Regions from separate parts of the Bordetella genomosp. 11 genome, predicted to be linked through region 3. Evidence: predicted binding sites of a transcription regulator. Region 3 holds the regulator's gene; each other region holds the start of a gene.

Region 1 (7,520 bases), 2.0 Mb from region 3:
ACGAGATCGATGCGACGACCTCGCCGTTGTACTCACCGCCCGCGCCCTGGGCCGCAGCGGGACCGGCGGCCGGTTTGGATTCGGGATCCTGCATAAGTCCTTCCTTCAGGTCTCTTGAAAGGGCCGCGCGCCGGGCGGCTTCTCTTTCGAGCAACCGACGATGATAGCACCGGGCCCGGACGCCTCCGCCGGCCCGCGAGAGCGGGGACGGCATGGCGCTTGCAACGCGGCGGCAGGCTACATTGTCCCGTCGGAATCCCACGCATGGCTGAACATCGGCAACGATCCGCGGTTCGCATCGGCATTTCAGGATGGCGCTACGCACCCTGGCGCGGGCGCTTCTATCCGAAGGGCCTGCCGCAGCACAGCGAACTGGCCTACGCCGCGCATCAGGTATGCACGGTCGAAATCAACGGCACGTTCTATTCGCTGCAACGCCCGCCGCTGTTCGCCCGCTGGCGCGATGAAACCCCCGGCGGCTTCGTCTTCGCGGTCAAGGGGCCGCGATTCATCACGCACACGCTCAGGCTGCGCGACATCGACGAACCCCTGGCGAATTTTTTCGCCTCGGGCGTGCTGGCGCTGGGGGAAAAGCTCGGGCCATTCCTCTGGCAGTTGCCGCCCACCCTGCCCTGGGATGCGGCGCGCATCGAACCCTTCCTGGATATGCTGCCGCGCGACACGGAAGCCGCCGCGCGCCTGGCGCGGCGACACGGCCCGCGGATGAAAGGGCGCAGCCTGACCGAAACGGATGCCCGGCGTCCCGTGCGCCACGCCGTGGAAATCCGCCATCCCAGCTACGCCCGTCCGGAATTCATCGCGATGCTGCGACGGTACGGCGTGGCGCTGGTCACGGCGGATACCGCGGGAAAATGGCCTTTGCTCGAGGACCCGACAGCCGACTTCGCCTACGTCCGCCTGCATGGCGATAAAGCGCTGTACAGCAGCGGCTACAGCGAAGAGGCCATCGCGGACTGGGCACGCCGCATCGACGCCTGGTCCCGGGGCAGGACGCCGCGCGGAGCGCGCCTGGCCGGCCCGCGTCCGCGGCCATCGGGGGCTCGCGATGTCTATTGTTATTTCGACAACGATGTGAAAGTCATGGCGCCGCGCGACGCGCGCGCATTGATGAGCGCGCTGCGCCTGCCCATGCAGCCGGTCACGGAATCCGGCGCGCCGGCCTAGGAATGCCCATCCCGGCACCCGCGGCCCGTTGGCACGCATGGTCCGGCAAGCCGTGTCGCCGGCGGCTGCGCCAAGGCATGCCGATTGCTGCAGGGCAGATGGCGGCGCCGGGATGATCCGGTTCCGTATCCCCCAAGAGAATCGCGGTAGACGGTGCGGGCCGATCCGCCGCGACAGACGGAGAACGACATGACGCGAGAAAATCCGAAACAAGGTGGACAGTCCAAGGCCGACAAGGACGCCGATCGCCAGGGCGACAAGGTGCCTACCTACCAGGAGGCGCTGGACGAGGCCGTGGAGGAATCCTTCCCGGCCAGCGACCCGATTTCACCGGGCGTCGCGGAAAAAGCGGACCGCAAGGTTTCCACGGCCAAGGACGAAGTCGATTGGAAGGCCGACCACGACAAAAGCGGGAAGCAACGCAAATAGCCGCCGCCCGGCGCTAGAAAAGCCGGCGCAGCCGCGCCGCCACATCCACCTGGGCCACGGGTGTGGGCGCGGCGCCCCGCATGGGCGGCAGTTCGGGCGGTTTGGGCAAGGCTTCGAACAACGGCGCCAGGTTGTCCGGGATGAACCGCGTGCGTGACCCATAAACGTGCCGGTCGCCCATGCCGGTCTGCTGGTGCACATAGAATCGCTGCGGCACGATCAGGTGCAGCTCTTCCTTGGCGCGCGTCATCGCGACATACAGCAGGCGGCGTTCTTCCTCGATCTCTTCGGCCGAGCCCGTCGCCATATCCGATGGAATGCAGCCGTCCACCACGTTGAGTACGTAGACCGACTTCCACTCCTGCCCCTTGGCCGAGTGGATGGTCGACAGGATCATGTAGTCCTCGTCGCGCAGCGGCGCGCCGGATTCCGCGCTGGTCGCGTCGGGCGGATCCAACGTCAGCTCCGTCAGGAAGCGTTCGCGCGACGCATAGCCGGACGCGATGCGGGCAAGCTGATCCAGGTCGGCCCTGCGAACGCGCGCGTCCTCATACAGGCGCTCCAGGTGCGGCGCGTACCAGCGCAAGGCGACGTCCAGGTCCGCCGGCCACGCCAGGCCGGGGGCGCACAAATCCTTGTAGGCCTGGGCGAATCCCTGCCAATCCTCGCGCGCGGCGCTGCCGGGCTTGAACGCGTCCAGGGCCGCCAGGGGATCGGGCGCACCGTCCATCGCATCCAGCAGGCGCGCGGCCGTCGCCGGCCCGACGCCCGGCACCAGTTGCGCCACGCGGAACCCGGACATGCGGCCGCGCGGGTTCTGGGCCCAGCGCAGCAGCGCCAGCAGATCCTTGATGTGGGCAGCCTCCAGAAAGCGCAGGCCGCCGAACTTGACGAAGGGAATGTTGCGGCGGGTCAGTTCCAGTTCGACCGCCGCGCTGTGGCCGGAAGCGCGAAACAGCACCGCCTGCGACTTCAGCGTGGCGCCCGCCTCGCGCTGCGCCAGGACTTGGTCCGCCACCCAGCGGGCCTGGCCGGCTTCGTCGCTGACCGTGACCAGTTTGGGCCGGTTCGAGGACTTGCGCTCCGTCCACAGCTGCTTGGCATGCCGTTCGCGCGCCAGCGCGATGACGGCGTTGGAGGCATCCAGGATGGGTTGCGTCGAGCGATAGTTGCGCTCCAGCGTGACCACCTTGGCCGGCACCTTGAACTGTCCGGGAAAATCCAGGATGTTGCGTACCGTCGCCGCGCGGAAGGAATAGATGGCCTGAGCGTCGTCGCCCACCACCGTCAGGCCGCGGCCGTCGGGTTTCATGGCCAGCAGGATGGCGGCCTGCAGGCGGTTGGTGTCCTGGTACTCGTCCACCATGACGTGTTCGAAACGACCGCCTACGTCGCCGGCGATGTCGGGATGGACCATCATTTCAGACCAGTAAAGCAGCAGATCGTCGTAGTCCAGGACCTGCTGCGCCTGCTTGGCCTCGACATAGGCGCGGAACAGGCGCTTGAGTTCGTCCTCCCACTGCGCGCACCAGGGATAGACGTCCTTCAGGATACCGTCCAGCGGCGCCTGGCTGTTGACCACGCGCGAATAGATGGACAGGCAGGTTCCCTTCAACGGGAAACGGGATTCGGTCGACGACAACCCCAGCTCGTGGCGCAGCATCCCCATCAGGTCTTCGGAATCCCCGCGATCGTGGATGGTGAACGCTTCCGCCAGGCCGATGCGCGGCGCGAATTCACGCAGCAGGCGGGCGCCGATGGCGTGAAAGGTGCCCGCCCACGGCAAGGCGGGCGGCACGTGGCCGGCGCCCAGCCGCAGGACTTTCTGCAGCACCGCGCCGACGCGCCTTTCCATTTCGATGGCCGCGCGCCGGGAGAAAGTCAGCAGCAGCATGCGCTGTGGATCCGCGCCGCGCAGGATCAGGTTGGCGACCCGATGAGCCAGCGTGCTCGTCTTGCCCGAACCGGCGCCGGCGATGACCAACAGCGGCCCATCGTCCCGCGGACCGGCACCGTATTCGGCCGCTTCGCGCTGGCTGGGATTGAGGTCCGCGAGAGGATCGGGCACATCGGCGGGACGTTCGGACATTTGAAGACGGCAGGAGCCGGGGCACAACGCTCATGGATGGGCAGATGCCGCCAGCGGCGACACGACAGCCCGCAATAATACTGGATAAAACCTCAGCCCGGCGCGGGGCGCTCCCCTGGGAACGCGGTTTGCGAAGTGTCCGGTCCAGGGAAATCGCGCTGCGCGCGGGCACAGCGCGCCACCCGCTACCAAGGAGAATGCCATGGCCGATCGTATCGTCAAACTGCTGAACGACCTGACCGAAACCTGCAAGAACGGCGAAAAGGGTTTCCAGGTGGCAGCCGAGGACACCAAGGATCCGGAGCTGCGGGGATTGCTGCAGAATCGCGCCCAGGATTGCGCGGCGGGCGCCGCGGAACTTCAGGCCATCGTTGCGCGGCTCGGCGGCAAGCCGGAAACCGGCGGTAGCGTCGCCGGCGCCGTGCATCGCGGCTGGGTTCACCTGAAGGCAGCCGTTACCGGACGCAGCGATGCCGCCATCCTGGAGGAATGCGAGCGCGGCGAGGACGTTGCCAAGCAGGATTACACCAACGCCCTGCGCGAACCCCTGCCCGAAGACATCCGGGCGGTGGTGCAGCGGCAATATGAAGGCGTGCTGCGCAACCACGATCAGATCCGCGCCCTGCGCGACCGCTATCGCGCGAACGCCTGACCGCCGTCGCCGCGGGGACATGGGCCGGCGCCCACCGCCCCGCGGCCATCCACCGCCCGCATGCCATGGGCGGTGAAGGCGCTCCCGGTGGCAAGGGGGATTGAGGGATAATCCGCGGAGCGCCCAGGCGCCCGGCAAACCCGCACAGGGCATCTGCCGGCGCGCCGGCACCGGGCCGGCAACGCGTGCCGGGACCGCTACGCGACTCATGTCAGAAGCAATGCATTTCCCATCCGGGCAGCGGGCAGCCCAGCCTGCCGCCGGCTTTCCGGGCGCACCGTCCATCCTGGTCGGTACCGCGTCCTGGACGGATCCGACCCTGCTGGCGTGCGGCCGCTTCTATCCACCCGGCACCGCCGACGCACAGGCGCGACTGCGTTACTACGCGGCCCACTTCCCGATTGCCGAAGTGGACTCCAGCTATTACGCCCTGCCCTCCGCGCGCCATGCCCATGCCTGGGCGACGCGCACGCCGCCGGACTTCGTTTTCAACATCAAGGCATTCCGCCTGTTTACCGGTCACCAGACGCCTTTGGCCGCGCTGGATACCGACCTGCAGGATGCCTTGCGCCACAATGCCGGCGACGTCTGCTTCATCGATCAGTTGCCGCGCGAGGTCGTCGATGAAGCGTGGCGCCGCTTCGTCTTCGCGCTGGAACCCCTGCGCATGTCGGGCAAACTGGGCGCCGTGCATTTCCAGTTTCCGCGCTGGATCAAGCCGGATACGCGCGGCCGGGCCCGGGTGGCGGACTGCGTGGCCCGGCTGGAGGACCACGTCGCATCGGTGGAATTCCGTCATCGCGCCTGGTTCGAAGGCGCGGAGGCCACGTCGACATTGGACTTCCTGCGGCAACTGCGCGCGGTCCATACCGTCGTGGATGCCCCGACGGCATCGGAAGACAGCGTGCCGGCGATATGGGAAACCACGCGCGACGATCTGGCCCTGGTGCGCATGCACGGACGCAATGCCGCGGCCTGGATGTCGTCCGGCAGCGCATCTTCCAGCCGGTTCAACTACGAGTACAGCGTGGCGGAACTCGAAGAAATGGCTCGCCGGGTACGGCAGCTGGCGCAACGCGTGCGCAAGACCCACGTGATTCTGAACACCAACTTCGAGGACCAGGGCATGCGCAATGCGCAAGGCCTGATGCAGGCCTTGCAGCGGGCCCTGCCGTAATCGCGGACCGCGCCCGGCGCGGCGACAACCGGTTCACTGCCGACAGCCGCGAAAAGCGGCGCCCGCCACCGCTTTACTTCAGGAATCCAATGGACAGCCAGGGTATGGCCGCGACGATGACCAGGCCGATGGCGATGGAAACCAGGTAGCCCACGATGGCGCGCATGCCGCGGTCCGGCGCCACGCGGCTGATGGCGCACGCGGCGTAATATCCCACCCCGAAGGGCGGGGCGAACAGGCCGATGCCCATCGCCAATATCACCACCATGGCGTAGTGGACCTCGTGCACGCCGATCTGCCTGGCGATGGGGAACAACAAGGGGCCGAACAGCACGATGGCCGGGATACCTTCGAGCACGCTGCCCAAAATCACGAAGGCGACGATGGATACCGCCAGGAAGGTCACCGCGCCGCCGGGCAGCTTCGCCATCATATCGGCCAGCTGGTGCGAAAAACCCGATTGCGTCAGCGCCCAGGCCATGCCGGTGGCCGCGCCTATGATCAGCAGGATGGCGCCGGACAGGCTCGCGGTATCGACCAGCATGGGCCACAGGCGCTTGCAATCGAAACGCCGGTACACCAGCAAGCCGATCAGGGCGGAATAGACGATGCCGATGGTCGAGACCTCCGTGGCGGTGGCCACGCCTTCGACGACCGCCGCGCGGATCACGAAGGGCAGCGCCAGGGCCGGCAGGGCCACCACCAGCGCGCGCAGGATCTCCGCGCGCGTCGCGCGCGCGACCGTGCCGGCGTTTTCATGGCGGTTGCGGCGCCATACCACGAAGCAAAGCATCAAACCCAGCACCAGGCCCGGCAGCAGGCCGCCCGTGAACAGCGCGGTGATGGATACGCCGGTCACAGACCCGATGGTGATCAGCACCAGGCTGGGCGGTATGGTTTCGGTCTGGGCACCCGTCGCCGACAGCAACGCGACCAGCTCGCCTTCGCTGGCGCCGCGCTTGCGCATTTCGGGAAACAGCACCGGCGCGACCGCCGCCATATCAGCGGCCTTGGCGCCGGAGATGCCCGACACCAGATACATCGCGCCGATCAGCACGTACGACAGGCCCCCGCGCACATGGCCCAGCAGGCTGGCGAGGAAGCCCACCATGCGCTCGGCCATGCCCGTCATTTCGATCAGCAGGCCCAGGAAGACGAACATCGGCACCGCCAGCAGGATCAGATGCGACATGCCTTCGTCCATGCGCCCGACGACCACCATCATCGGCGTCCCGGTCGTCAAGGCGAGGTAGCCGAAAGTGGCCAGTCCGAAGCAGAATGCGATAGGCACGCCGGCGAACACGCAGGCGGCCACGATCACAACGAAAAACACCACCAGGTTGCCATTGCCCAGCGACGCGAACACCGGCTGCAGCGCCGTCATCGCGGCGACGATGGCGGCCACCAGCGCAACCGCGCCCACGGTCGCCTTCCATGCGCCGCGGCTCGCCAGCCGCAGCAAGGCGATCAGGATCATCAGCGCGGTGCCCACCGGCAGCGCCGCGGCGCGCCAGATGTTGGAAATTTCCAGGGCGGGCGTGGTGACGTACTGTTCCTCGATGGCGTACTCGTAGCCCGGCATGGCGATCATCAGCAGGAACGCCAACGCGCTGGCGACGGCCACTACGTCCAGGAAGGCGCGCGCCACCGGGGATGCGCGGTTCACCAGTGCCGTCATGCGCATGTGTTCGCCACGGCGGAATGCCACCACGGCGCCCAGCATGGCCAGCCACAGGAACAGGATGGAGGCCAGTTCGTCCGACCACACCAGGGGCGCGTGAAAGACGTAGCGTGCCACGATGCCGGCGAACAGCACGACGATTTCCGCGACCACCAGCATGGCCGCCGGAATCTCCACCAGCCAGCCCAGCGCGGCATCGGCCCCGGCAACCCAGGTAAGGCCCGCGGCCGCGCCGCCGGTTCCGCCGGCCTGCGTGCGCGTGCCCGGCATCACGACAGCTTGCCGACCGACTGTTCCAGGATGGCCC
Region 2 (7,520 bases), 1.5 Mb from region 3:
GAGGACCTCTCTATATCTTAAGATATATATCGTACGATATAGATGCCGGGTATGCGTGTCAATACCCGCCTGGGAATCGTTCGAAGAGAGGGAGTGCCGCCACCCCGAGGAGGCACCGCGCCGCCCTGTCGCCGGCAATCGACGCTACGCTATGCAATTGGCCGAACAGGAGAAGCGGATATGGAAGCGCGTGTCTCATTCATCACGCTTGGGGTCGAGGACCTGGAACGGGCCGTCGGTTTCTATCGGGATGGCCTGGGCCTGCCGACCAAGGGCATCGTCGGCCAGGAGTTCGAAAATGGCGCCGTGGCCTTTTTCGATATGCAGCCGGGGCTGAAGCTGGCGCTATGGGGACGCGAGGATCTGGCCGCCGATACGGGACTTCCCGTCGCGGCAGGCGCCGCGACGGGTTTTGCGTTGGCGCACAACGTGCGCAGCGAAGAGGAAGTGGATCGGACCCTGGAACAGGCCCGCCAGGCCGGGGGCCGCATCGTGAAGCCGGGGGCAAAAACCTTTTGGGGCGGTTATGCCGGCTATTTCCAGGATCCTGACGGATATCTTTGGGAAGTGGCGTGGAATCCCGCCCTGCCCCTGGATCGATGAGTCTTCAGGTCCAATCGTCGGACCCGCCTCCACCGCCGTCGTCCCAGGAACCGCCGCTGTCGCTGGAAGACCCGTCATCGTCCCAGGGATTGCCGACATTCCAGGAGTTATCCCCGCCGTCATTGCTGGCGACCTTGCGGGTGTCGTCGCCATCCCATGAGCTCGCATCGCGCAGGCCGAAATCGGTGCCGCCCATGTCGTAGCCGGCCTCCTGGGAATTCGCGGTACCCGCGTCCGGGACGGCCCCCGTGTCGACGACATTGCCGGTATTGGCGGATCCCGACCCGCCATGCAGTACGCGATTCATCAAGGCCTCGCCGGCCACCACGCCTGCGCCAACCGCCGCGCCCGTGGCCAGGCCGCCCATGATGCTGGAGCCCATGCCGCCGCCAGCGGCTTGCCCGGGGGCCGCGCCGCCGGGATACCCGTAGCCGCCCTGCGGGCCGGCCGGCGGACCGCCGTAGGGCGCCGGTCCGCGGCCGGCACCATAGCCGTAAGGGCCATTGGGCCCCTGCGAATACGCGGCGCGCCGGCGCGCGCGCATGACCATCGACACGATGATCAGCACCGCGACGATGCCCAGCACCAGGCCCCACGGGTTACCCCCGAAAGTGCCTTTGCCCGCGGAGTGCGAGGCATTGCCCGACGCGATCAGCGTGCGCAATTCGTCCACCGCGCCAGGACGGGCGAAGTTCTGGCTGGGATCCAGGCGCAGGGCGGTATTCAACTCTTCCTGCGCCTGCGGCAGCTTGCCTTGCTTGCCCAGCAATTCCGCTTCCACGAAATGCGCCTTGGCACTGTTCGGATGATCGCGCAGGATCTGGTCCATCATGGTCTGGGCCTCGCGGTAGTGTCCGGCCTGCGCGGCCTGGTACACCTGGTCGGGCGTCGCATCCGCCGCCATGGCGTTGCCGCCGAAAAGCAGGCAGGCCGCCACCAGTATCGAACCGGCGAATGACTTTGAATTCATGGAGTACATAGGGAACCCTCCCATCACAGTGGCATGTCAGATGGAGGCGAAGCGTGGAAAGTTCAATCCTGACGGCAATGGCACGCCGCACTCGACTGTAAAACTTGCCAATGGCAGTGGAACGGGGGTGGTACCTCGAACCGTCGGAAAGGGCCGTTCCCGCGCCTGCTCTACCGTGGCGTGGCACCTGGTAACGGAAGCGATGCGGGATCGTTTTTACTGTATATTTGTCCAGTGAAAATCCAGCGCCCCGGCCCTATCCGCCAGGGCGTTTCCGCCTTTGTCCCGCCACCATGTCCAGGCTTTCCATGCCGCCTCCCGAACAGATCCATCCCGCCTTATGGCGGGGGACGCAGCTCGCGCGGGCGGCGCGCGCGGCGGTACCCACGGGGTACCCGGAGCTGGCGCGGGAACTTCCCGGCGGCGGCTGGCCTGCGGGGGCGTTGAACGAACTTTTGCTGCCACGCGCCGGGATAGGAGAAATGCGGCTGCTGCGGCCGGCGCTGCGGGGCCTGGGTCAGGAAGGCAGCATCGTTCTGGTACAGCCGCCCTGCGTGCCGCATATCGCGGCATGGACCAGTTGGGGATTGGACCCCGCCCGGCTCCTGTGGGTGAATCCCGCCCGGCCGGCCGATGCGCTGTGGGCGGCGGAACAAATCCTGAAGAACGGCGGCTGCGCCGCCCTGCTCTGCTGGCTGCCGCAGGCAAGGCCGGAATCCCTGCGCCGGCTGCATCTGGCGGCACAGGCTGGCGCCACGCTGTTTTTCTGCCTGAGGCCGGCGCGCGCGGTGGCCCAGGCATCGCCCGCGCCGTTGCGGCTGGCCCTGGCGCCGGCCGGCGACGGACTGCGGGTGGATATCGTCAAGCGTCGCGGACCGGTATGCAGCCATTCCTTGTTCATCGCGCTGGAAGGATCTTCCACGCCATCGCGCGAAACGCCACACCTCACACCGATCGATACGCCGCATCCCGCGCACGATCTTGTCTCGAATACCCATGCAACTCTGGATCGCCATTCACCTGCCGAGGCTGGCGCTGGACGCCCTGCATCCGCCGTGGCCGCTTGACGCCACGGCATGCGCGGTGATCGAGCACGAATGCGTCATGACGCTGACGCCGGCCGCGGCTGCCCATGGCATCCGCCTGGGCATGCGCCGCGCGGGCGCCAACGCGCTGGCGCCGCACGCCATCCTGCTGGATCGCGACGTCGCGGCCGAAAATACCGCGCTGGAAGGCGCCGCGCTGGCGCTGCTGCAATACACGCCGGACGTCGCGCTGGGCACCCAGGGCAGTTTGCTGCTGAACGTGGGCGCCAGCCTGCGCGTATTCAGCGGGCCTCGCGCCTTGGCGCGCCGCGTCGCCCATACCCTGCGTATCCTGGGCCTGCAGGCGCGCCTGGGCATGGCGCCCACAGCCGGCGGCGCCTGGCTGCTGGCGTGCCGCAACGATGCCGGACCGCGCCATGCGTTGGTTGCGGCACGGCTGGCGCGACGCCTGGACGCGCTGCCTTGCGCCCTGCTGCCGCAAGCCCAGCCCCATCTGGAATGGCTGCATGGCATCGGTTGCCGGCACTTCGGCTTCCTGCGCCGCCTGCCCCGTGCCGGCTTGCAGCGACGCTGTGGGACCGCGCTGTTGAAAGCCCTGGATGCCGCCTACGGCGACGCGCCGCAGGCTTATGCATGGATATCCCCACCGCCTGCTTTCAAGCGCCGCTACGAATTGATCGAACGCATCGAGCATACCGATGCCGTGCTTGCGGTGGCGCGCATCCTGGTGGAACAGATGAGCGGCTGGCTGGCTGCCCGGCAGCGTGCCGTACCCCGGTTGACCCTGGTGCTGGAACACGAACGCGGCCGCCATGCGCGGCCGCCCAGCCTGCTGGAATTGACCCTGGCCGAACCTGCCTGGCAGCCCGCTCACCTGCTGGGCCTGCTGCGCGAACGCCTGGGACGCATGACACTGCAGGCGCCGGTGATCGCGGTCGCGCTGGACGCGCCGCGGACGGTGCCGCAACCGGCGGCCAATACCACGCTGTTTCCCGAACCCGCCCAAGTCGCGAGCGAGCGCGCTCGCCTGCTGGATATGCTGACCGCCCGCCTCGGCGCCGATCGGGTGCTGCGGCCCAGCCCCGCCGCGGATCATCGGCCCGAGCTCGCCAATCGCTGGAAGCCCGTGCAGGATGCAAGCGACGCACACGCGGCCGCGCCAGTGCTGGATCGCCCCTTCTGGCTGCTCGATCCGCCCCAGCCGCTGCAAGTGCGGCGCAACCGTCCCGTGCACGGCACGCCCCTGACACTGGTGCGCGGCCCCGAACGCATCGAAAGCGGCTGGTGGGACGAAGCTGCCGCGGTACGTGATTATTTCGTGGCGGAAGACGCGCACGCCGCCCGCTTCTGGATCTACCGCGAACGCGGCATGACCGATGCACGCTGGTATCTGCACGGGCTGTACGCCTGAACCGCCATGCACGCGCCCGATGACGATCCAATGCCAGACGAATATGGCAATGCGCCGGTACCCGGCATCCCGCGGCATACGCTTCCCGCCTATGCCGAACTGGGCTGCATGACCAACTTCACCTTCCTGCGTGGCGCGTCGCACGCGGAAGAACTGGTCAGCCGCGCCGCCGAGCTGGGTTACGCCGCCCTGGCCATCACCGACGAATGCTCGGTGGCGGGCGTGGTGCGCGCGCATACCGAAGCCAAGGCGCACAAGCTGCCCTTGATCATCGGCAGCTATTTCGAACTCGCCGGCCACGCCGAACCCGTGCGCCTGATCCTGCTGGCGCAAACCCGCGAAGGCTACGGCAACCTGTGCGAACTGATCACGCTGGCGCGCACCGGCGCGAGCAAAAAAGGCTCGTACCATCTTGCCGCCTCCCATCTGGAACACCCGCCGGCGAATTCCCGGCATCTGGCCGGCCTGCCCGAATGCCTGGCCATCCTGGCGCCGGCGCACGGCATCGCCGCCGATCGGCTGGCGGACCAGGCGCGCTGGCTGGCGCGTGTCTTTCCCGGCCGGGCATGGATCGGCCTGACGCTCAGGCACCAATCCCGCGATGACCTGCATCGCGATGCCGTGGAAAGCGCCGCCCAATCCTGCGGATTGCCCATCGCCGCGCTGGGGCTGGCCGAAATGCATGTGCGCTCGCGCAAGCCCCTGCATGACACGCTGACGGCCATCCGCCTGGGCAAGCCGGTCGGCGAATGCGGCTATGCGCTGGCCGCCAATGCCGAACGCCATTTGCGTTCGCGCCTGCAGCTGGCCCGGCTCCATGACGCGGAGGCGCTGCGCCAGACGCTGGAGATCGCACGCCGCTGCACCTTCAACCTGGACGAGCTGCGCTACGAATATCCGGACGAAATCGTGCCGGCCGGCGCCACTCCCGCTTCGTACCTGCGCGCCGAGACCTATGCCGGCGCGCGCCGCCGCTTCGGCGAACGCACGCCGGATATCGTCGTCGAACAGATCGAAAAGGAATTGGCGCTGATCCAGGACCTGCGCTACGAAGCCTACTTCCTGACGGTCTACGACATCGTCAAGTTCGCCCGTACCAAGGGCATCCTGTGCCAGGGACGAGGCTCCGCCGCCAATTCCGCGGTGTGCTACTGCCTGGGCATCACGGAGGTCGACCCGGCGCGCGGCAACTCGCTGTTCGAACGCTTCATCAGCAAGGAACGCAACGAGCCGCCCGATATCGACGTCGATTTCGAACACCAGCGGCGCGAAGAGGTCATCCAGTACATCTACGAAAAATACGGGCGCGCGCGCGCCGCGCTGACGGCCGTGGTCATTACCTACCGCCCCCGCAGCGTGCTGCGCGACACCGGCAAGGCCCTGGGCGTGGACCCGGCCATCGTCGACGCGGTCGCCAAGGCGCACCAGTGGTGGGACGATCGCGCGGAATTGCTGCGCGGCTTCCAGGGCTGCGGGCTGGACCCCGAATCCGTCGTCGCCAGGCAGTGGGCGGCGCTGGCCACGCTGCTGATGGGATTCCCGCGGCATCTGTCGCAGCATCCGGGGGGCTTTGTCATGTCGCGCGGAAAACTGTCGCGGCTGGTGCCCATCGAAAACGCCGCGATGGAAGGCCGCAGCGTGGTGCAATGGGACAAGGACGACCTGGACGCCATGCGCCTGCTCAAGGTGGATGTGCTGGCCCTGGGCATGCTTTCGGTGATCCGCCGCGCGCTGGAGCTGGTATCGCTGCGGCGCGGCCAGCCGTTCGCCATGCAGGATATCCCGCCGGACGACGCGCCCACCTACGACATGATTTGCGAGGCCGATACGATAGGCGTGTTCCAGATCGAATCGCGCGCCCAGATGACCATGCTGCCGCGCCTGCGCCCGCGCGAATACTACGACCTGGTGGTGGAGGTGGCCATCGTGCGCCCCGGCCCCATCCAGGGCGGCATGGTGCATCCCTACCTGCGGCGGCGCCAGGGCATGGAGCCTGTCACCTACCCCAGCGATAAAGTGCGCACGGTGCTGGAACGCACCATGGGCGTCCCCATCTTCCAGGAGCAGGTCATGCAGATCGCCATGGTGGCGGCGGGTTTCACGGGCGGGGAAGCCGATGAACTGCGCCGCTCGATGGCGGCCTGGCGGCGCAAGGGCGGCGTGGACAAGTTCCACGCCAAGCTGGTCGGCGGCATGCTGGCGCATGGCTATACCAAGGAATTCGCCGAAGCCATCTTCCGGCAGGTCGAGGGGTTCGGGGAATACGGTTTTCCGGAAAGCCATGCCGCCAGCTTCGCCCTGCTGGCCTATGCCAGCTCCTGGCTCAAGCGCCACGAACCGGAAGCCTTCCTGGCGGCCCTGTTGAATTCGCAACCCATGGGGTTCTATGCGCCGGCCCAACTGATCCAGGATGCGCGCCGCCACGGCGTGCGGGTGCTGCCGGTGGACGTTCGCGCCAGTGATTGGGACAGCCGCCTGGACTTCGGCCAAGAGGGCGGCACTGCCCATGAAGATCCTGGCGGACATGGCGCGGCGGGCCGCCATGCCGGCCATCGGGGCGGGCCGGACGCACGTCCCGCGGTGCGGCTGGGCATGAGCCTGGTCAAGGGCATGTCCGAAGCGGCCGCCGGGCGCATCGCCGCCGCGCGCGCGCAGCAGCCTTTCGCGGATACGGGGGACCTGGCGCGACGCGCCGACCTCGGCCGCCACGATCTGGACGCGCTGGCCGCGGCCGATGCCCTGCTCAACCTGGCCGGCCACCGCCGCCAGGCACGCTGGGAAGCCGCCGCCGGCCCTCCGGCCAAAGGGCTGCTACGCGATGCCGCCATCGTTGAAGCCCGGACGCCCGACCTGCCCATGCCGACCGAAGGACAAACCATCGCCGACGATTACCGTTCACTGCGCTTCACCCTGCATCGCCATCCGCTGGCCTTGCTGCGCGGCAAGCTCCAGGCGCGCCGGTTCGAAACGGCCGAGACCCTGAACGGCTATCCCGATAAGCGCCTGGCGCGCGCCTGCGGCCTGGTGACGGTGCGGCAGCGGCCCGGCACCGCCAACGGCACGATCTTCGTTTCCATCGAGGATGAAACCGGCGCGGTCAACGTCGTGGTGCGGCCCGAACTGATCGAACGCCAGCGCCAGGAATTGCTGGCCTCCACGCTGCTGGGCGTGTACGGCGTTTGGCAGAACGTCAACAAGGTGCGCCATTTGATCGCGCACCGCCTGGTCGACCTGACGCCGCTGTTGGGAGACCTATCGGTCGGCAGCCGGAATTTCCATTGAAAGCCGGCAACGCCTACAACGCCGCCGCGCGCGCCGCCAGGCGCTGGTTGCCCACGCTGGCCGGCTTCAATGCCAGACGTTCGGCGGCCAGCACCTTGGCCAGACCGCGCGCGCCCTCGCGCAACGCGGCCTCCACCAGCGTCAGCCCCAGCACGTCGCGCTGCGCGTGGCTGCCTCCGAAGCGATGCGCGATCAGCCGTACATCGCG
Region 3 (7,520 bases):
CTGACAGGCGTCTTCCAGGTAGTCGAGTACCTTGCCGAAACCTTCGGGGCCGCCATAGTAAGGATCGGGAACCGTGGCTTCCTCGAACTCGTTGGCGAACCGCATCAGTAACATCAGCTTGTGCTGGTAAGCCTTCGGACACTGCTGTTGCAGCGCAGAAAGGTTTTCCCAGTCCATCGCCAGAATGAGATCGAATTCACGGAAATCGTCGGGCGTGACCTGACGCGCCTCGCAATGCGTGATTTCATAGCCGCGCTTCCGGGCAGCGGCCTGAGCCCGGGCATCTGGGGCTTCGCCAATATGGAAGGCATGCGTACCGGCGGAATCTATCCGCACGACATCGCCCAGCCCGGCATCATTGACCAGCCGGCGGAACACGCCTTCTGCGCTCGGCGAGCGGCAGATGTTGCCCATGCAAACGAAAAGTACCTTGGTCATCATGCTTGATAGTCTGCGGGAAAACCCGCAAGGAGGCAAGCTTTTTTTCAGTACAAAGGCACTATCCGGACAAAAGTCAAACGACTAAAAAATCCAGCCGATTTAGGGACTTATAGGGTAAACCTAATAATGCTATTGAACATCCCTAAATCAATTCCGGCACCAATTCAATGGTAGGCGACGCGGCGTTGCAACACGAAATCATGTCGGCGCCATGTCACCGCCGTGACACGGCTGCGACAGCGGTACCGCATGCGGATTTCCGCTCCGGCGCGCCCGCCTTCCGATCGACAACAAAAAGGGACGGTTAGCGCGCACCGTCCAGCAGCACCCGCTCCTTCAAGGCATTCAGCGCGTCGCGGGCCGCCGCGGCCTGCTCGAACTCGAGATTGCGGGCGTGATCCATCATCAGCTTCTCCAGGCGGCGGATTTCCCGCGCCAGCGCTTTTTCGTCGGTCAACAATTCCGCAGGCAGCGCGTCCTCGACCGTCGAGTGATGGACAGGCGCCACGACGCCATCGATCAGCTCCCTGACGGCCTTCTGCACCCCCTTGGCGGTAATCCCGTGCTCCAGATTGAACTCCTCCTGCTTTTTGCGCCGGCGTTCGGTTTCGCCGATGGCGCGATGCATGGAATCGGTTATCCGGTCCGCATAGAGAATGGCCCGGCCATTCAGGTTCCGTGCCGCCCGTCCGATTGTCTGGATCAGACTGCGCTCCGAGCGCAGGAAACCCTCTTTGTCGGCATCCAGGATGGCAACGAGCGACACCTCCGGGATATCCAGCCCTTCGCGCAACAGGTTGATGCCCACCAGTACGTCGAACGTGCCCAGCCGAAGGTCCCGGATAATCTCGACACGCTCCACGGTATCGATATCCGAATGCAGATAACGCACCCGGACGCCGTGTTCGGCCAGGAAGTCGGTCAGGTCTTCGGCCATGCGCTTGGTCAGCGTCGTGACAAGCACCCGGTCGGACTGCGCCACGCGCAGCTTGATCTCGCCCAGCAGGTCGTCCACCTGCGTATGCGCGGGACGCACTTCCACGATGGGGTCCACCAGACCGGTCGGGCGCACCACCTGCTCGACGACATTGTCGGAGTGTTCCTTCTCGTAGGCGGACGGGGTCGCGGACACGAACACGCACTGCCGCATGCGCGCTTCGAATTCCTGCAGTTGCAACGGCCGATTATCCAAGGCGGAGGGCAAGCGGAAGCCGTACTGCACCAGGGTTTCCTTGCGCGAGCGGTCGCCGCGGTACATCCCGCTCAACTGGCCGATGGTGACGTGGCTTTCGTCGATGAACATCAGCGCATCGCCCGGCAGGTAGTCGATCAGCGTAGGCGGCGGCTCGCCCGGCGCGGCACCGGACAAGTGCCGGGAATAATTTTCGATCCCCTTGCAAAAGCCGAGTTCCTGGAGCATTTCCAGATCGAAACGTGTGCGTTGCTCCAGACGCTGGGCCTCGACGAGCTTGCTTTGCGACGTGAAGAACTGCACGCGTTCGCGCAGCTCTTCCTTGATCGTTTCGATGGCCCGCAGCACCGTATCGCGCGGCGTGACGTAATGCGACCCGGGATAAACGGTAAACCGCGGGACCTTCTGGCGCACCTTGCCTGTCAAGGGGTCGAACAGCTCCAGGGTTTCGACTTCGTCGTCGAACAACGTCAGGCGCAGCGCAAGTTCCGCGCTTTCCGCCGGGAAGATGTCGATGGTTTCGCCTCGGACGCGGAATGCGCCGCGCGTGAAGTCCGCATCGTTGCGCGTGTACTGCATGGCCACCAGGCGCGCCAGGATTTCGCGTCGCGAGATGCGGTCGCCGGTGCGCAAAATGAGCACCATGGCATGGTAATCGCCCGGGTTGCCGATACCGTAGATGCACGAGACCGTCCCGACGATGACCGTGTCGCGCCGCTCGAGCAGGCTTTTGGTGGCTGACAGCCGCATCTGCTCGATATGCTCGTTGATCGACGAGTCTTTCTCGATGAACAGATCGCGCGTCGGCACATAGGCCTCGGGCTGGTAGTAGTCGTAGTAGGAAACGAAATACTCGACGGCATTCTTGGGAAAGAATTCGCGCATTTCGGCGTACAGCTGCGCGGCCAGGGTTTTATTGGGCGCCAGAACCAGCGCGGGACGGCCCAGCCTGGCGATCATGTTCGCCATCGTGTACGTCTTCCCCGAACCGGTCACGCCGAGCAGGGTCTGGTACATCAAGCCGTCCCGCACGCCGTCCACCAGCGCGCCGATCGCGCCGGGCTGGTCGCCCGCCGGGGGATAGGGCTGGTAGAGCTGGAACGGGCTGTCCGGAAATTCGACGAATCCAGGTGCGGTCATGCTAGACTGTCTCAGGGTAAACCCCCCATTATCCGCCGCATGTCCGGCCGCGTCCACCTACCCTTCTTCACGATCCGATGACCTCCCTTTTCCAAAACGTCGAATTGGCCCCGCGCGATCCCATCCTTGGGCTGAATGAGCAGTACAACGCAGATACCCGGCCGGGCAAGGTGAATCTGGGCGTAGGGGTGTACTACGACGATAACGGGCGTATTCCGCTTTTGTCCGCGGTGCGCAAGGCGGAAATCGCGCGCATCGAAGCAGCTGCCGCGCGCGGCTACCTGCCGATCGAAGGCATCGCGGCGTATAACAAAGGCGCGCAGGCGCTGCTGCTGGGCGCGGATTCGCCCTTGTCGGCGGCTGGCCGCGTGTTGACCACGCAAGCCCTGGGCGGCACTGGCGCGCTGAAGATCGGCGCCGATTTCCTGCATCAGCTGCTGCCTCAGTCGAAGGCCTACATCAGCGATCCCAGCTGGGAAAACCACCGGGCACTGTTCGAACGGGCCGGCTTCCAGGTCGAAACCTACCCGTACTATGACCCGGCAACCCACGGCCTGAACTTCGAAGGCATGCTTGCCGGTCTGAAGGCGATGCCGGCGCGCAGCGTGGTCGTGCTGCACGCCTGCTGCCACAACCCCACCGGCGTGGATCCCACGCCGGAGCAATGGCAGCAGATCGCCAATGTCGTCAAGGAGCGCGACCTGGTTCCCTTCCTGGACATCGCTTACCAGGGGTTCGGGGCAGGCCTGCAGGAAGATGCCGCGGTCGTACGTCTTTTCGCCGGCATGGACATGACGGTGTTCGTCAGCTCGTCATTTTCCAAGTCCTTCTCGCTGTATGGCGAACGCGTCGGCGCGCTGACGGTGATCTCCGGCAGCAAGGACGAAGCGACACGCGTGCTCAGCCAGCTCAAGCGCGTCATCCGTACCAACTACTCGAATCCGCCCACGCATGGCGGCACCGTCGTCTCCACCGTGCTGAATACGCCTGAACTCTTCACGCTGTGGGAGCAGGAACTGGGCAGCATGCGCGAGCGCATTCGACTGATGCGGCGCCAACTGGTCGAAAAGATCAAGGAACAGGGTGTGCAGCAGGACTTCAGCTTCGTCCTGCAGCAGCGCGGCATGTTCTCGTATTCGGGGTTGACCGCGGCCCAGGTCGATCGCCTGCGCGAAGAACACGGCATCTATGCGATCTCCAGCGGGCGGATTTGCGTGGCGGCGCTCAACAGCCAGAACATCGATGCCGTCGCCAAGGCGATCGCGGCGGTACTGAAGGGCTAAGACCCGCAGCTTGCGAAAACGGAATGGGGCCTGAGGGCCCCATTCTTTTTACGAGCGCCAAGCCCGTAAAGCGCGATAGCCCCTTGCGTTTTGAAGCTGCGTCCCCCAAAATGCGGAGCTGTATATCCATACAGGGAAGCAGGAACCCGCAAATGGCCAGCAAACTTACCGAACGCCAACAGCAAATCCTCGACCTCATACGCCAGGCGGTCGCCAGTACGGGGTTTCCGCCCACTCGCGCGGAAATTGCCCAGGCATTGGGGTTCCGCTCGCCGAACGCGGCGGAAGACCATCTGAAAGCCCTGGCCCGCAAAGGCGCGATCGAGCTGACTGCCGGTGCGTCCCGCGGCATCCGCCTGAAGGATCCGCGCCATGAAGGCGGGCAAGCCATGCTGCCCATCCCTTCCCTTGCCCAGCTCATGCTGCCGCTCGTAGGGCGGGTAGCGGCGGGCAGCCCCATCCTGGCCGCCGAACATGTCGAACGGGACGTGGGCGTGGACCCCGCCCTGTTCACGCAGCGTCCGGACTATCTGCTCAAAGTGCGGGGAATGAGCATGCGCGATATCGGCATCCTCGACGGCGACCTGCTGGCCGTCAAAAAAGCCAGCGAAGCCCGCGAAGGCCAGATCGTGGTAGCCCGGATCGATGAAGACGTCACGGTAAAACGGCTGCACCGCGAAGGCGGCCGCATCGAACTCCTGCCGGAAAACCCGGATTTCCAGCCCATCGTTGTCCAGCCCGGTCAGGAATTCGCCCTGGAAGGCATCGCGGTCGGACTGATTCGTATCCAGGCGCTGCACTGAAAAGCAAAGGGCCTGACAGCTTGCGCTGCAGGCCCTTGCGAACAAGGCACGGCGACGAGGTCAGTGCTTGATGACCGGGTCGACCGATTCCGTCGCGGGTGCCGGCGTCACCAGCGGCTTGTCCTTGGCTTCCTCTTCCGAAATCGCCTCGGGCATGCGTTCCAGCGCACGTTCCAGCACCTTGTCGATCCAGCGAACCGGCACGACCTCCAGCTGATTCTTCACGTTGTCGGGAATCTCAGCCAGATCCTTGACGTTTTCCTCGGGGATCAGCACGGTCTTGATGCCACCCCGATGCGCGGCAAGCAACTTTTCCTTCAAACCGCCAATGGCCAGCACTTCCCCACGCAGCGTGATTTCGCCTGTCATGGCCACGTCCGCGCGCACCGGGATGCCCGACAAGGCCGACACCATGGCAGTGGTGATGGCGATACCCGCGGACGGACCGTCCTTGGGCGTCGCGCCTTCCGGCACGTGGACGTGCATATCGCGCTTTTCGAAAACGCTGTCGGCAAAGCCCAGCCGGCGAGCGCGCGACCGCACGACCGTACGTGCCGCCTCGACGGATTCCTTCATCACGTCGCCCAGTGAACCCGTGCGCTGGATGGCGCCTTTACCAGGCATATCGGCGACTTCGATGGTCAGCAGATCGCCGCCCACCTCGGTCCAGGCCAGGCCTGTAACTTGGCCAACCTGGTTTTCTTTCTCCGCCATGCCGAAGTTATAGCGGCGCACGCCCAGGTAATCGTTCAGGTTCTCTGACGTCACGGCGATAGGCTTCGCCTCGCCTTTGCCGTCGGCCTTCGACTTGGCATCACGCTCCGTCAGCAGTTGCTTGACCACCTTGCGGCAGATCTTGCCGACCTCGCGCTCCAGCGCTCGCACACCGGCTTCCCGCGTGTAGTAGCGGACGATATCGCGCAAAGCCGATTCGTCGATCGTCAGTTCCGCTTCCTTCAGCCCGTTGTTCTTCAACAGCTTGGGAATCAGGTGGTCGCTGGCGATGTGAACCTTCTCGTCTTCGGTATAGCCGGACAGACGGATGACTTCCATCCGGTCCAGCAGTGCCGGGGGGATGTTCAGCGTATTGCTGGTCGCCACGAACATCACGTCCGACAGATCGAAGTCCACCTCGACGTAGTGATCCTGGAACGTATGGTTCTGTTCCGGATCCAGCACCTCCAGGAGGGCGGACGAAGGATCGCCACGGAAGTCCATGCCCAGCTTGTCGATCTCGTCCAGCAGGAACAAGGGGTTGCGGACACCCACCTTGCTCATGTTTTGCAGGATCTTGCCGGGCATCGAGCCGATATAGGTACGACGGTGACCACGGATCTCGGCTTCGTCGCGCACGCCGCCCAACGCCATGCGGACGAACTTGCGGTTCGTCGCCTTGGCGATGGACTGCCCCAGCGAAGTCTTGCCCACGCCCGGAGGACCGACCAGGCACAGGATGGGCGCTTTTACCTTGTCGACGCGTTGCTGGACGGCAAGGTATTCAAGGATGCGTTCCTTGACCTTGTCCAAGCCGTAGTGATCGTCATCGAGTACGGTTTCGGCGTTCCCGATAGAGTTATTGACCTTGCTCTTCTTGCGCCACGGCAGATTGATCAGCGTGTCGATATAGTTGCGCACCACCGTTGCCTCGGCGGACATCGGCGACATCAGCTTGAGCTTCTTCAGCTCGGCATCGGCCTTTTTGCGCGCTTCCTTGGGCATGCGGGCGGCGACGATTTTCTTCTCGAGTTCCTCGATATCGGCGCCCTCTTCGCCTTCGCCCAGTTCTTTCTGGATGGCCTTTACCTGTTCATTCAGGTAATAGTCGCGCTGGCTCTTTTCCATCTGCTTTTTGACGCGGCCGCGAATCCGCTTCTCGACTTGCAGGATGTCGATTTCGGTTTCCAGCTGCGTGAGCAGCCCTTCCAGGCGCTCGGCCGTGCCGAAGATTTCCAGCATCTTCTGCTTCTGCTCGAGCTTCAGCGGCAGATGCGCGGCAATGGTGTCGGCCAGCCGGCCGGCATCGTCGATTCCGGCCAGGGAGGTCAGGATCTCAGGCGGAATCTTTTTGTTCAGCTTCACATACTGCTCGAACTGCGCAACGATGGCGCGTCGCAGGGCCTCGGTCTCCGAGCCCTGGATGGGGTCGAGCTGGATGGGTACGACTTCGCACGTGAAGTGCGATTCGACATCGTCCACCCGGGTGATGCGAGCGCGCTGCGCGCCTTCGACCAGCACTTTTACAGTACCGTCGGGCAGCTTCAACATCTGGAGGATGCCTGCCACGCAGCCAATTTCGTAGACGTCCTCCGGAGAGGGATCATCCTTGCCGGCGGACTTCTGGGCGACCAGCATGATGCTCTTGCCGGCTTCCATCGCCACTTCAAGCGCGCGTATGGAACGGGGACGTCCGACGAATAGCGGGATGACCATGTGCGGGAACACCACGACGTCGCGCAGCGGCAACAGCGGGAGGTCGATGGGTTCGGAAGGCAGGGTCTGAGTGCCAGACATAAAGAATTCCTTGGGATGACTCAACGTATCGGCGATGCGGCGGAAAATGCGGTGGCGAGGTCCCGTCTAATCGTCAGCTACGTCTGATATGGGAACAATAGCCGAAAAATCAAGCTTCCGGCTGTCGGCCGCGAAAACCCCGAAAGACCC

The links. The regulator LexA, encoded in region 3, represses DNA repair genes until DNA is damaged. The targets are predictions, from matches to a motif close to ACTGTATNNNNATACAGT.
Region 1: a site for LexA is predicted at 3,783-3,800, ahead of CAL28_RS08805 (ATP-dependent helicase). Genes of this name have one in related genera too.
Region 2: a site for LexA is predicted at 1,792-1,809, ahead of imuA (translesion DNA synthesis-associated protein ImuA). Genes of this name have one in related genera too.

The regions. Positions count from the first base shown of each region.
Region 1 is NZ_NEVS01000004.1:257,414-264,933, reverse strand. It holds gene CAL28_RS08820 (magnesium and cobalt transport protein CorA) at 1-94, opposite strand, end outside; gene CAL28_RS08815 (DUF72 domain-containing protein) at 265-1,185, shown strand; gene CAL28_RS08810 (hypothetical protein) at 1,375-1,614, shown strand; gene CAL28_RS08805 (ATP-dependent helicase) at 1,628-3,703, opposite strand; gene CAL28_RS08800 (PA2169 family four-helix-bundle protein) at 3,906-4,355, shown strand; gene CAL28_RS08795 (DUF72 domain-containing protein) at 4,576-5,532, shown strand; gene CAL28_RS08790 (TRAP transporter large permease) at 5,606-7,483, opposite strand; gene CAL28_RS08785 (TRAP transporter substrate-binding protein) at 7,483-7,520, opposite strand, start outside.
Region 2 is NZ_NEVS01000004.1:817,328-824,847, reverse strand. It holds gene CAL28_RS11520 (VOC family protein) at 181-603, shown strand; gene CAL28_RS11515 (tetratricopeptide repeat protein) at 608-1,573, opposite strand; gene imuA (translesion DNA synthesis-associated protein ImuA) at 1,882-2,640, shown strand; gene CAL28_RS11505 (Y-family DNA polymerase) at 2,570-4,030, shown strand; gene CAL28_RS11500 (error-prone DNA polymerase) at 4,061-7,312, shown strand; gene CAL28_RS11495 (tetratricopeptide repeat protein) at 7,326-7,520, opposite strand, start outside.
Region 3 is NZ_NEVS01000004.1:2,303,942-2,311,461, forward strand. It holds gene CAL28_RS17965 (low molecular weight protein-tyrosine-phosphatase) at 1-441, opposite strand, end outside; gene uvrB (excinuclease ABC subunit UvrB) at 746-2,773, opposite strand; gene CAL28_RS17975 (amino acid aminotransferase) at 2,851-4,056, shown strand; gene lexA (transcriptional repressor LexA) at 4,209-4,859, shown strand; gene lon (endopeptidase La) at 4,920-7,370, opposite strand.